2 regions of the Desulfosporosinus paludis genome follow, and region 2 is predicted to be linked to the other one. Evidence: riboswitches for the same ligand, from Rfam matches in the RefSeq annotation. Region 2 holds a riboswitch; the other holds the start of a gene.

Region 1 (7,505 bases), 220 kb from region 2:
ACAACACTTAAGGTGTTTGGAAGAGCGAAAGATCAAACACGGGTAATAGCCCGAGTCAGTGACTCTTTTCGGATCGCCACACTTAATGTTTTACGGATTGCTTTTTTGTCTGCACTTGTTTTAGAGCTTTTGGCTACAATGAGTACAGCCTTAGTGGCCGTATCTATTGGTTTAAGACTAGTCTATGGAACTCTTTCCTTTTCAGTGGGTCTGTTTCTTTTGCTCCTAGCGCCTGAATTTTATACCCCCTTAAGAACCCTTGGTTTGAATTTCCACGCTGGGTTGTCTGGAGTTAACGCAGGTATACGGATTTTTGAGATTCTCGATCTCCCTCTGATGGAAAATCACGATTCAGATAAAACGATCCCTGAAAAGAATAGCTCCCTTAATGATAGCGATGATCTTCATATTACGTTTCAACAAGTAAGTTTAACCTATGAACAGGGAGAAACTCCTGCTTTACAAGGAATTAACTTATCTCTGCTGTCTGGAGAAAGGATTGCCCTCGTCGGACCAAGCGGTGCCGGCAAATCATCCGTTGCTCAGCTTTTATTGCGCTTTATTGAGCCTTCAGACGGTAAAATTCTTGTTAACGGAAAGTACCTTGAAACAATTTCGTTAGATCACTGGCGGCAGCAAATTGCTTATGTCCCCCAAAATCCCTACCTTTTTTCAGGAAGTATTGCGGAAAACATTCTGATCGGCAAGCCTTCCGCAACAAACGAAGAACTTATAAGAGCTGCACAACAGAGTTATGCCCACCAATTTATTATGAAGCTGCCAGACGGGTATCAAACCCTTCTGGGCGAGGGAGGGACTCGCTTAAGCGGCGGACAGGCTCAAAGACTGGCAATTGCCAGGGCATTCTTAAAAGATGCGCCCCTGCTTATCTTAGATGAAATGACGTCATCCCTTGATTCAGAAAGTGAGCATGAGATCCAGCAAGCTTTACAAGGTCTTTTACAGGGCAAAACTGCTTTAATCATCGCTCATCGACTCACGACGGTTCGTCAGGCAGACCGGATCATCGTGATGGAACAGGGGCAAATTAGAGAACAAGGCAATCACGAAGAATTGATGGCGAAGCGGGGACTCTATAGCCGTATGGTTGCTGAATATCGGGGTGAAGCGCTTTGAAGAGTATGAAGTGGTTAATCGGTCTAATGCTGCCTTTTTGGCGCCGAATTCTGCTGGCCACAGTGTTAAGTACACTCGCAATCTCGAGTCATATCGGCCTCATGGCAACATCGGCTTATCTACTGTCCCGGGCAGCACTTCATCCACCCGTCCTTGACCTGATGGTGACTATTGTTGGAGTGCGCTTTTTTGGACTTGCCCGTTCGGTTTTTCGCTACTTAGAACGCTACATGTCTCATGACGTAACCTTTCGGGTCTTAAGCCAAATCCGGGTGAAGTTTTACCAAGGGTTGGAGCCGCTGGCTCCGGCACGGTTGTTAAACTTTCGCAGTGGAGATCTGTTAAGCCGAATTGTAGCGGACGTAGAAACTCAGCAGAACCTCTACTTGCGGGTTTTTGCACCACCCATTGTCGCTTTATTTGTCCTCTTGGGATATGGGTTCTTTTTGGCTCATTATGATGAACGTTTTGCTTTTATTCTCGCAGCCTGCTTTCTGCTGGGTGGGCTTGTAATTCCTTATGCAGTCAAATTTCTTAGTCAGGGTTCCGGACATCAAATCGTCCATTTAAAAGCAGAGCTTGCTGCTCAGGTCGCTGATAGTCTTCTAGGGATGACTGAACTTGTAGCCTATGGTCAGGCACAAACACACTTAAACAAAATTCAGGGTACGGGCCAGGAACTAAGGTCGGTACAACGCAGAATCGCTTGGCTTTCCGCCCTGTCTTCCGCTTTGACTGGACTGGTTGCCAATCTTGGCCTATGGCTCGTGCTCGTTCTGGGAATTCTTCTTGTAGAACAAAGAAACGTCAGTGGAGTCGACTTAGGGATGTTGGCTCTGGGCACCTTTAGCAGCTTTGAAGCTCTCTTTCCGCTAGCCCTTGTTCCGCATTATTTTGAACAAAACCGTGCCGCTGCAGATCGCTTGTTAGAGTGTATCAATGCCGAACCTGCCATTCAAAATAACAGTCCTGTTTCTCTCATACCTGAAGACATGAGTCTTTCGTTCCAAGATGTGAGCTTTCGCTATGAGCAAGACGAACCATGGGCTTTGAATCAACTATCGTTTCAGATTCCCCACCAAGGCAAGGTAGCCATCGTTGGTCCAAGTGGGGCCGGCAAGACGAGTGTGGTAAATCTCCTTCTTCGTTTTTGGGAATATGATCAAGGAAGCATTTTATTGGGTGGGCATTCGCTGCGGGAATATTCTCCCGAAGAAGTTAGGAATTTTATCGGTGTAGTGACTCAACGAACCCATATATTTAACGCTACGATCCGTGAGAATCTTCTTATGGCAAAACCTGAGGGAACGGAGGAAGAACTCATTCAAGCGGCCCGGCAAGCTAAACTCCATGAGTTCATTTTATCTCTGCCTTTAGGATATGACAGCTACGTCGGTGAAGGGGGATTTAAGCTCTCAGGGGGGCAGCGACAGCGTTTAGCGATTGCTCGGGTTTTATTAAAGAACGCTCCGATCTTAATCCTGGATGAAGCGATGGCCGGCCTTGATCCCTTGACTGAACGAGAAGTCATGGATGAAATCTATCAACTCATGGAGGGACGCACTACCTTAGTGATCACGCATTCCCTTTTTGGATTAGAAACGATGGATGAGATTCTAGTTCTGGAATATGGGCAAATGGTCGAACATGGAAAACATGCAGAGCTCCTCAAACACACTGACCTTTATCGGAAGCTGTGGAGCTACAACGATTTTGGGTCAATTTGACTACTCTTCACTCTCAGTTCCCGGCCCTAAAAGCAAGTCAGCCTCATGGGAGGGGAGAGTCTGAACATCTTTCAGCTTACGCGCAATAGTCCGAGATTTTCGAGTTGCCGTATCGATAGTGTTACTGGCTTCTTGAAGTTTCTTTTGGGTTTTTTCTAATATATCCACAAATTTACCAAATTCGGTTTTTACCGCTCCAAGTAAGTTCCATACTTCGCTGGAGCGTTTTTCAATGGCTAACGTCCTGAAGCCCATTTGCAGGCTGTTCAAAAGGGCCGCTAGAGTGGTAGGACCAGTAATAATGACTTTATAGTCTCGTTGAAGCAATTCACATAAACCCGGGCGGCGCAAAACTTCGGCGAATAATCCTTCAACAGGTAAGAACAAAATACCGAAATCCGTGGTGTTGGGGGGATCAAGATATTTATCGTGAATACTCTTACCCTCTGACCTTATACGGTTTTCCAACGATTTGCCCAGCTCTTCAATGCGCGGAACATTAGCTTGTTCTTGAGCTTCCATCAATCGCTCATAGTCTTCCAAGGGAAATTTAGCATCGATTGGCAGCCAAAGGATACTGTCTTGGCCATCGCGCGCCGGAAGCCTTATGGCATATTCAACGCGGTCATTGCTGCCGGCTTTCGTTATAACGTTGGTATCATATTGTTCGGGCGTAAGGAGTTGCTCAAGCAAATTCCCAAGCTGAATCTCACCCATAATCCCTCTTGTTTTAACATTTGTTAGGACTTTCTTTAAATCTCCAACTCCAGAGGCCAGAGTATGCATTTCTCCAAGCCCTTTGTGCACCGCTTCAAGTCTTTCACTGACTAACTTAAAAGATTCCCCTAATCGTTGTTCAAGCGTGGCACTAAGTTTTTCATCGACGGTGGCACGCATCTGGTCCAATTTCTGGGCGTTATCTTGTTGAATCTGGAAAAGTCGTTCCTCCACAGTCTGGCGCAAGCGTTCTAATTTTAGATCATTGGTTTTCGTGAGAGAACCTAACTGAGCAGAAAAGATGTCCAATTGGCTGCGCTCAAGAGCTGCGATTTCAGCCATACGTGCCAGTATGGAATCGTTGAATGAATGGACGGTTTGGATAAGCTCTTCACGGGCCTGCCGAGCATTAAGCGTTGATTCTTCACGATTTCTGGAAATTTCCCCATTAACAAGCCGCTCGCTGCGCTCAAGACTCTTCTCAAGCAAGTCAAAATTACTTCGGAATTGAACAAAGGAATTCCTCGACGATCGATATACAAGGAGTATCAGAAGGACTATTGAAATACAAACAAGAACAATTAGGGCGGTAAGTACTAGATCTTCCATTAAGAATGCCTCCTAGATTAATAGTCTCAGTAATACATTAACACACTCGGGAGACAATTCTGGGTTTATAAAAAAATTCCTTCTTGATGTGAAGTTATACACCGGAACTTTTAATTCGTTGGCAAAGTTGGGATACCAGATCGTATCCTGTTTAAGACGGGGCGTCTTACAAGTCATGAATTTCTAGAAATGCAGCGGCATTGTGAAATTGGACACCGCATTGCCCAATCCGCCCCGAACTTGCTGTCTATCGCTGATTTTATATTACGGCATCGCGAATGCTGGAATGGGGAAGGTTATCCTTTGGGGCCCAAAGAGGACGCGACCCCTATCGTATGCCGCATTTTGGCTATTGCTGATGCTTATGATGCTTATGAGGGAAGGAATCGTATGAATTTTTTAAGGAATTGACTTTGAGCATTTTCCATGTTAGATTTAAAAAAACTAATATCGCATTGGCAGGGGAGCTAGAGAGGCTGGCTGAGATTTAGACCCCAAAAAGTCTAAGACCCTATAAACCTGATCTGGATAATGCCAGCGTAGGTAAGCAGTTTCTCTTTTCTCTTCTTCTAAGGAAAGATTTAAGAGCTCAAATCCTATTCTGGAATTTGGGCTCTTTTTGCATGGAAATTTTTGCCAAGATAAGGAGGAGGACTATGAAAAAGGTACTGACGATCGCAGGTTCTGACAGCAGTGGGGGAGCAGGAATCCAGGCCGATCTCAAAACGTTTTCTGCTCATGGAGTCTTCGGTATGAGTGTCATTACAGCTGTAACCGCTCAAAACACCCAAGGAGTCTTTGCTGTTCAGGACATTTCTAGTGACGTGATTGCCGCGCAGATTAAGGCAGTTTTCGAGGATATTGAAGTAGATGGGGTAAAGGTTGGAATGGTCTCTCAAATTCCAACAATCGAGGTGATCGCCGAACAGCTGAGGTTATATGCTCCGCGGACCATTGTAATTGACCCAGTCATGGTATCTAAAAGTGGTTACCATTTGTTAAACCCTGAGGCAGAGTCAACCTTGATTCATGAACTTTTGCCTTTAGCTACGGTTGTAACCCCCAATATTCCAGAGGCCGAAGTCATAACGAAAATGGCAATTCACACCACGGCCCAAATGGAAAATGCTGCCAAGGAAATCTATCAAATGGGAGCCAAGAACGTTCTTCTTAAGGGGGGACACCTTGAAGGCGCATCTACGGATATCTTGTACGATGGCCAGAGTTTCAGATATTTTACCACAGCACGCATACAGACTAAGAATACTCATGGAACGGGCTGCACCTTGTCGTCGGCCATAACCTCTAACCTCGCTCTTTGCTATCCTCTTTACGAAGCAGTTGCCCAAGCGAAAGAGTACATTACCATAGCAATTGAACATTCTTTAGATATTGGGAAAGGTGTGGGGCCTACCCATCACTTTTATACACTTTACAAGAAGGCGGGAATTATTAAGTGAGTGAACCTGTAAAAAATAATGTAACCTGGTTTAACTTCACCACGCTCTGGTTTGGCGCAGCCATATCCGTCGCTGAGATCTTAGCAGGCGGATTATTGGCACCCTTGGGCTTTAAGATGGGAGCTCTTGCCATCATATTAGGACATATCGTTGGAACGACTCTTTTAGTACTTGGCGGAATTATCGGTACAAATGAGCGAATTCCAGCCTTGGTTTCGACCAGAATTTCTTTTGGACAATACGGGTCTTACGTATTCTCCATCTTAAATGTTTTACAGTTATTGGGTTGGACAGCTGTTATGATTATCGCTGGGGCCAGATCCGTTAATCAGATCACAAAGCTTTTATGGTCCTTCGATAATATTACGATCTGGAGCTTAGTGATAGGGGCTTTTGTCCTGGTCTGGGTATGGTTGGGAAAAGACAGCGGTTGGAAAAAAGCCAATCATATTGCCGTTATCTTACTGTTCCTCTTGACTCTTGTTCTGAGTGTGCTTATCTTCCGCAATCACGATTTATTCAGTAAACAAGTGACCGGAGAAATGACCTTCGGTTCTGCTTTGGAGTTAGCTGTAGTTATGCCTCTGTCTTGGTTGCCTTTGATCTCCGATTATACTCGTTTTGCTAAAACAAAACACGGCGGAGCTGGGGGAAGTTGGCTAGGCTACTTCTTTGGCAGCAGTTGGATGTACATTATTGGTTTAGGGGCCGCTATCATTGCATCAGATCCAGATCCTTCGGCAATGCTCTTGGCTGCTAATCTTGGCATGGTAGCGTTGGGTATTATCGTTTTGGCTACGGTGACAACCACCTTTCTGGACGCGTATTCAGCCGGGGTAACCTTATTGAATATTTTCCCTAAGTTAAATGAAAAGAAAATAGCCTTGATCATGACAGCGATTGGCACAGGATTAGCCATTATCGTAAATATTGAGCAATATCAAGATTTTCTCTACGCGATCGGTTCAGTCTTTGCGCCTTTATTTGCCATTCTCTTAACCGACTATTTCCTATTTAAAAACAAGACAATACAAAAAGACCTTTTAATCAATTGGGCTGCCTTGATCTTTTGTATCATAGGAACAATCCTCTACTATCAGTTTATCAAGTTCGATTTCTTTTTTGGATCTACCATTCCGGTTATGTTGCTTATTAGCATACTATATTCTTTAACATGGAGGTTGACAAAGACATGGAAATACGTGAGAAAATCTTAACAAATCTCAAAGCTGTCAAAGAACGGAACCCTTTGATACACCATATTACAAACTATGTAACGGTCAATGATTGTGCGAATATTGTACTTGCCCTGGGAGGCTCCCCAGTTATGGCAGATGATCACGAAGAAGTTGCTGAAATGGTGGGATTTGCTTCAGCTTTAGTCTTGAATATCGGAACTCTGAATTCAAGAACCATTGAGAGCATGCTGATAGCAGGTAAACGAGCTAAGGATATAGGGGTTCCGATAATTCTGGACCCGGTAGGTGTCGGTGCAACACAATTGCGAACTAAAACTGCCCAGAAACTGATACAAGAGCTCAATCCCAACGTTATCCGTGGAAATATGTCCGAAATCAGCGTCTTAGCAGGCCAAGAGGTTGCCATTAAAGGAGTGGATTCCTTGGCTGATGAACAAGACAGTACTGTTATTGCCAAGAAGCTCGCCTCAGCCCTAAATTGCGTCATTGCTATTACAGGTAAGACTGATGTTGTCTCTGACGGAAAGCAACTTTGTTTATTAGACAACGGGCATCGGATTCTGGCGGATGTTACAGGAACAGGATGCATGACCACTTCTTTAGTTGGCACGTATTGTGGCGCAACTACAGACTATTTCTCCGCAGCAGTAGCCGGA
Region 2 (7,505 bases):
GCTTCTCTGTGGCAATTAAGGTTTCCGGGTTATCAGGCAATAAATAGCGTTGGTCCTGGATGACCTCAACCTTTATCCAATTTCCGCAACCGGCAGCTTTTGCTAGACGGGCGATTCGAATCGCGTCCTCTGCCGTACGGGCTCCGGAAGTATTCGGAAGCAAGGTGATGCCTTCGGGGATATAATTAAGAATATTCTCTTGAGGATCTTTCCAGTCCACCCGACGTAAAGCCATCGTAACAACTTGGGTTCCAGAGGCTTCAATGACCTGTGGAACAATTTCGTGGGAGGAAAACTTACCCGTGCCTGTCAGCAAGCGGCTTCTGAGTTTCTTACCGCCAATCTCAAAAGAATCTATACTCTGTTCAGGATCAACAACTTGTTGCATAAACGATCTCACCTTTCACTTTTACGTTACCGTTCAAATTCTTAACTCTTGTTCGGTAAAAATGAAATCAGCCCCCACCGACGAATTTCAAAATCTCAAGTTGGTCGCCCTGTGTTAAGACAATAGTTCTCCAGTGTTCCTCGGGTATAATCTCTCCATTGTACTCGATAATCACTGTGTTATTCGGGATGTTTTGCTCATCAACCCACTTTTGCAGACCAATGCTTTCTGTTAACTCGACCGTTTCCCCATTAATCTTAACGTTCAAAGTCCATCCTCCTCAGTAGAAGCACTTAATCATCGCCTTTTTGATATCTCATTATTGATCCACATTCGAATTATCCCGGCCCAAAGGCTGTTCCTGAACCTGTTTAATCTTTAAAATACATTGTTAAATTAGTTAATTCCTACCTTAATGCAGCATCGGGTGTGTTTGAAAATCATAAGATTTTGTTCATAAGTCTCATTGGACACATTTCTCCACACATAGTACAGCTGTCTTCATGAGTTGGAGAGGATTCCCTCCGATAACGTTCTGCTTTTTCACGATCAATTGCTAAATCAAACATAGTTGGCCAATCCAACGCTTGTCTTGCTTTACTCATTTTTAGATCCCAATCAGCAGCACCAGGGATTCCTTTTGCAATGTCCGCTGCATGAGCTGCAATTTTAGTCGCTATTATTCCTTCTTTCATATCATCGAGAGAAGGAAGACGAAGATGTTCTGCTGGGGTCACATAACATAAGAAATCTGCTCCTGATGCGGCAGCTATTGCACCACCAATTGCACTGGTGATGTGATCATAACCGGGAGCGATATCCGTAACTACTGGGCCTAACACATAGAAAGGTGCGTTATGACATAATTTCTTTTCTAATAACATATTAGCTTTTATTTCATTGAGAGGGATATGGCCGGGGCCTTCGATCATAACCTGAACGTTCTTCTCCCACGCACGCAGGGTCAATTCGCCCATCACAATAAGTTCTTCAATTTGCGAAGGATCAGTGGCATCTGCCAGTGATCCTGGACGACAACCGTCCCCTAAGCTTAGGGTTACATCGTACTTCGCACAAATTTCCAGTAAATCGTCAAAGTACTCATAAAAAGGATTCTCTCTATTAGTTAATTCCATCCAGGCAAACAGTAAAGAGCCTCCACGGGAAACAATATTGGTGATTCTTTTGTTCCGTCGAAAATGGGTCGCTGTTTGGCGGTTGAGCCCTGCATGTATTGTCATGAAATCTACACCATCACGTGCATGTTTTTCAACGACCGACAGAAACTCTTCTACGGTAATATCTTCCAGTTTTTTCTCCAAAAAACCGATCGCGTCATACATAGGAACTGTACCTATCATAGCTGGAGACATGTCGATAAGGCGGGCACGAAATTCTGCAGTCTTGCCGTAGTTGCTCAAATCCATAATAGCTTCAGCTTTCATGTTAATAGCTGTTTGTACTTTTTTTAGTTCCAGGTCAATATTCGCACAATCTTTGGATATTCCTAGGTTTACATTAACCTTTGTTCTGAGGCCTTGACCAACACCTTCAGGGCTTAAACTATGGTGGTTAATATTAGCAGGAATAACGACGGTGCCTTCGGCGACACGTAAACGTATATCTTCGGGTGTTTGATTCTCTTTTTGAGCAACAATTTTCATAGCTTCAGTAATCTCGCCTCGTTTGGCAGCAGCCATTTGTGTAGTCATGATAATAGTACCTCCTCAATTATTTTAGGTTTCATTTTGTTATTAAGGTTAACTAAATATGTTATGAAGGCTTCCTCGTTCCCCCTTTTATTTCGGATTTTCTAGAAGTGCAAAAAGAAAGCTATCTAAGCCCATAAGGGGTACTCCTAGCAAATAATAGTTTTTTAAAAGTCTTAATTAAGCAGATTGACTATTGAGCATTAGCTTATCAAGACATACACTTGATTTTAGCGGATATTGTTCATTAAAACAGGCTAAACAGACTTCTTGAGCGATAAGTGATTTGAGTAAACCGTCTTGTGATAAATAATACAGTGAGTCCGCCCCAATATATTGGCATATCTTGTCTACCGACATATGCGCTGCAATTAATTCCGTTTGTTCACTAATATCGACCCCGTAATAACATGGAAATTGCACTGGAGGAGAAGCAATAAGCAGATGCACTTCTCTAGCGCCAGCCTCACGAATAAGTTTAACTAGCTTAACACTGGTAGTTCCACGTACCAGGGAATCATCAATCATTAATACACGTTTTGAGCGTATAACCTCTGGTTGCACTCTTAAGGTCTTCACCACCATAAGTTCTCTTAACGTTTGAGTGGGTTGTATGAATGAGCGTTCATTCTGAGTAATTTTGAATATAGCCTCTTCTAAGGGTAGCTGCCTAGCAGAAGCATAACCTAAGGCCGCGTGGCGTCCGGAGCGAGGGACGGGGATAACTACATCAGCATCTACAGGGTATTCTCTGGCTAATTCTTGTCCCATACGGAAACGACTCATTTCAACGTTAACACTATCAATGGTACTGGATGGATGTGCGAAATAGATATATTCAAATGCACAACAACACTTTCTTTGAGTTTGAAAAATTTGATGGGATTTAAATCCGGTCTCATTAATGATTATCATCTCTCCGGGAGCAACATCTCTGATAAAAGTTGCTCCAATTGATTGTAATGCAAAGCTTTCAGAGGCTATGCAGTAAGCATTTCCAAAACGTCCTATGCAGAGTGGCCGAAAACCCAGTGGGTCTCGTATACCAATCAAGGCGTTTTTTGTCATGATAACTAATGAATACGCTCCGTTTAATTTACACAGAGCTTTAGAAATAGCATTTTCTAAAGAAGTAACTTGGTCATTTATCAAATGTAAAATTACTTCACTATCTGCTGTACTTTCAAAACGGTGACCGGCTTGAGCAAGAGATATGCGTAGTTCTTTGGCATTTATGATATTGCCATTGTGGGCCAAAGCTATTTCTCCAAATTTAGTGGAGAGGGTTAGTGGTTGAGCATTGTCGATAAGATTCGAGCCCGTTGTAGAATAACGAACATGGCCTATTGCATTGCTTCCAGCCAAATTTGCAAGGATCTCATCATTGAAGACATCGGTAACTAAACCTAAAGCTTTAAAGGTTCTCATTGACATTTTATGAAATGACGCAATACCGCAAGACTCTTGTCCCCGATGTTGTAACGCTTTTAAGCCAGAAAAGGTCAAACTGGCAGCATCATCGTTTGTCCCAATAATGCCAAACACTCCACATTCTTCCTTTGGTTTTTCCTGTTCGCAATTCATCAGGAAACCCTCCCCAAACTAAATAAAAAACAGCTTACCCGTCGGTAAGCTGTCGTTTTGACTTACATAAATACACTTCAGTGAAGTCAATAATTGACGATTTTGCTTCCCTACGCTGGTATTAACCAGATCAGGTTCAAAGGGATAAGAGCATTGCTCTTTCTCAGCCACATTTGGGCACCCCCAGCACAATTAAATTATGACTTATTATACGACCTCATCTTCGAGATGTAAAGGTATACATTATACTATCAGAACAGCAATCCTCTTTTCCCTCCTCAATGAGTTCTACTCTGTCTAAGAGTAAGAGAATGCATAGCAACTTAACTCCCGCAAATAATAAGCCTATCACCAAAGAGGAGATGAGCTATATGAAACGTATTAAGGTTGGAATCGCATTTATTTCAATGTTCGGGTTAATATTAGGAACAGCCAGTATCGCAAACGCTGTCCCCAAATACAAAGTTCCTCAGGTAAAAACATTTCATAGTACAAAAAGTACACATCATCAGAACAAGGGCCAAACACCCAAATTAACAGTTCATAAGTCGGCTAAGTCAACTAAAACGCTTAAATCGGTAAAGCAGTTAAAAGATTAATATGTAAAGCTCTCGGCATATCAGATGCTGGGGGCTTATTTCTTTGCCAAAAACCACAAATCACAAGTGTTTATCAATTTTACTAAAAGTCAAAAGGATGCCACCATTTGATGGGTATTGCCTAACAGAAAGATGAAATTATTTTTATTTGACAGATGATGTAGATTTCTCTGTTTGAGAGCATAATCCATTGTTAGAATGACGGATATTGCAGAAAAGCTCGCACGCATTTTTGGAGTATGGTAATATATGGTATATTGATATTAAAGGGGGGGATTTATATTCGTATGATTTCAAATCGAAAACAATGGCCGGTTTTAATGACTATACTCCTAGGCTTGAGTATAGTACTTAATGGCTGTGGCAATTTAACTGCTGGGCTTTCCAAACAATCCACACCTACGGCAGCTATGCCTACCACTCTAGATTCAACCGATAAAACAATTCCATCGGTTCCTGTTACTCCTGAAGATACAACTAGTCAAACTCCAACCTCAAGTCAAAAACTTTCGGAATCTGTTAAAACAACACCATTAACATCAACAGAGAAAAGTAATCCATTAACTATAAGTAAAGCTAAGTACAATCAACTTAAATACGGTGACACATATGAAAAGATCAAAAGTTTATTAGGAGGTACCGGTGATATTGTGACTGAAAGTGGCACAAAGGGAAGCAAAGGTTACGCCGTAACCTATTTGTGTCACGTAAAATCTCCATCCGGAGCAGAAGTTTTTCTAGCCTTTAAAGACAACAAATTAGTTAATAAAATGGAGGTTAACTTGCAATAACAAGGCGATTGTTCTATTATTTATTCTTGAAACACCTCTTGATTGAGGTGTTTACTTTTTACGTACAGTTCCTTCTCCTTGTCTTTGAAAACTTTTGTTTGACGACATCTAAAAGTATGTAGATATACGTGTATGGCAAGACTTTAGGAATCTGCTATTAATATAAAGGGAGTCAACGCATGAACTACAAAGTTACCAAGGAAACTCCATATACATTAGATAAATTAGAAAATCGGTGGTCTGCGGTCCTTTTCGTTACAGGGATATTAATAATCGTTGGATTTTTGTACATAGACCGTGGTCAAGAAATTTCAAACGTCATACGCTCAACTGGTTGCCTGGGAAAAGTAACAGCTATCCTTCTTATTACTCTTCTAAGCATGACACCGATTCCCACAGAGAGCTTAACGATTATATGTTTAAAGTCATACGGGATTGTTTGGGGAACTTTTTACTCTTGGGTTGGCTCGACACTTAGTTCAATAGCAATTTATTGGTTGGTACAAAGTATTAAAGAACCGTTGTTGCACAGTATCATTTCTCAGGAACGTTTTAACCAAGTGAATGAATGGATTAAACGAAAAGGAACTATTGGGTTGGTTGTGGCAAGATTATTGCCTCTCCCCGCTTTTATTGTTAATTATATTACGGCTATGATCCCGGCTATCGACTTTTGGAGTTATCTCTGGACGGCAGCCCTAACCATTATTCCTTCTTATATAGCAACTGCCCTAGTATTCATGGGGATTTCTGCGAACTATAGAATTTGGCTGTTAGTAGGCAGTTTCGCCATGGTGATACTATGGATTTTCAGTTACCTTATGAGTCGTTATCCGATGGCAAAAGAAACCTTCTGATTTTTGTTTTTCAACATCAATCAACTTCTTATTGAGAATACCTCCCTTACTTGAGCTTAATTGTTAACTTCTATCACAAGATCTACATTTGGTTCCCGAACATTACTAGAGTTATCAGTAGAATGATTTTTACTTATATGATCAGTCTGTAATTGTTCTTTCGCTGACCCCTTGTTTTCTTATAGTAGGAGTATTTACCTTTATAAGTACTGGTTCGGTATCTCCATTACTAAATAACTTATAGGACGCATCTTTACAGACTTCAGGTTTAACTTTCCAGTAACTAATTCCCCCTTCAACCGAAAAGTTTCCAGGTAATGTTTCCGATACTATTTTAGTGTTTTTTATTTGGAACAAGTCATTTGCTAATTCAAGGGTTTGTCGTACTGTTAGATTTGTATCAATACACTTATAGAGTTGGGCGATAAGTAATGGAAATTTGGGTAAGACTTGAATTTGGCAACATTGGTTGGCCAAGGACTTCAATACTTCTTGTTGTCTTATAGTCCTGGTAATATCGCCCAATTGGTCTCGCCTAAAACGTACAAACTGAAGTACCTGATCTCCATTTAGATGTTGAACACCCTTATTTAAATTGATAATACCGTTTTCTTTATCTCCAGTTTCATAATGCATGTTCTTATCTACATTTATTGTAACGCCACCCAAATCATCGATGATCGTTTTAAATCCGTCAAAATTAGTTACAATGTAGCCATCGATATTTTCCCCTAATAGGGTTTCTAGTTTGGTAATTGTTGCTTTAGGTCCAGCTCCGAGCCGTGCAACGGCATTAATTTTCTGCGTACCAAATCCTGAAATATCAACTTGCGTATCTCTTGGAATAGATAATACTGATAATCTTTTCTTATCTTTGTCCAATTGTGCAACGATTATTGTATCCGTGTTTCCGATTGATTTCTCACCCGGTCTACGATCAACCCCTAAAAGTAATATTGTTAAGAGATGGGGATTTGCTGGTTGAGATGATTCCCTAAAGTTCGCATTAGTTTCATTACCCTTAGAGCTATTAGTTTCATGCCTTTTACTGGAAGATCCCCATGATTTAAATCTATTTGGCAATGGGTATTTGCTTTCGGTTAAAATCGTGTTAGATATGCATAAACCTAAACAAACAATAGCAACTGCAGAATAAATTAATCGTATTATATACTTACTTTTACTACCGTTATTTCTCATGATATTACCTCTAGCTTCTTACAATTATATATGGTTCTCATTATCCACATACAAAAATGGATAGCATATTCATTTTGCCCAATATTGGTGCAAATTAACTTAAACCGTGAAATTTCCGAAATAATGGTCAATAATAACCCGATAAAACAATTGAAACAACGCTACCAATCCGTTATCAAGTCAATGTAAAGTTGTCCGGAGGTATCCAGCTGGGCTAAGAATACCTCAGAAATCTCACTGACATTTTGGGCGTGCAATTGCGTCATTATCCAACTTTTAGTTATTCCTAATCTTTTTAAGCTTTCTTCTTCAAATCTGCCTTCTCTAACTAGGATAGTCGGTAGCCCTTCGTATTGAGTAGTTAAATGTAGATTCTC

Evidence for each region. A riboswitch is a leader RNA that binds a small molecule or an ion and turns the genes downstream of it on or off. The one in region 2 is predicted to bind thiamine pyrophosphate.
Region 1: linked by a shared signal. The riboswitch ahead of thiD (bifunctional hydroxymethylpyrimidine kinase/phosphomethylpyrimidine kinase) and the one ahead of purF (amidophosphoribosyltransferase) in region 2 are both predicted to bind thiamine pyrophosphate.

Annotation. Positions count from the first base shown of each region.
Region 1 covers NZ_CP144211.1:5,086,724-5,094,228, forward strand. Annotated here, with positions in the region: gene cydD (thiol reductant ABC exporter subunit CydD) at 1-1,137, shown strand, start outside; gene cydC (thiol reductant ABC exporter subunit CydC) at 1,134-2,864, shown strand; gene VZF35_RS25195 (DNA recombination protein RmuC) at 2,865-4,190, opposite strand; partial or broken gene VZF35_RS25200 (HD-GYP domain-containing protein) at 4,320-4,601, shown strand; TPP riboswitch at 4,641-4,753, shown strand; gene thiD (bifunctional hydroxymethylpyrimidine kinase/phosphomethylpyrimidine kinase) at 4,847-5,650, shown strand; gene cytX (putative hydroxymethylpyrimidine transporter CytX) at 5,647-6,867, shown strand; gene thiM (hydroxyethylthiazole kinase) at 6,843-7,505, shown strand, end outside.
Region 2 covers NZ_CP144211.1:5,309,572-5,317,076, reverse strand. Annotated here, with positions in the region: gene VZF35_RS26320 (thiazole synthase) at 1-388, opposite strand, end outside; gene thiS (sulfur carrier protein ThiS) at 456-656, opposite strand; gene thiC (phosphomethylpyrimidine synthase ThiC) at 829-2,106, opposite strand; gene purF (amidophosphoribosyltransferase) at 2,278-3,681, opposite strand; TPP riboswitch at 3,772-3,876, opposite strand; gene VZF35_RS26300 (hypothetical protein) at 4,053-4,280, shown strand; gene VZF35_RS26295 (hypothetical protein) at 4,568-5,071, shown strand; gene VZF35_RS26290 (TVP38/TMEM64 family protein) at 5,251-5,928, shown strand; gene VZF35_RS26285 (LCP family protein) at 6,070-7,128, opposite strand; gene VZF35_RS26280 (YetF domain-containing protein) at 7,290-7,505, opposite strand, start outside.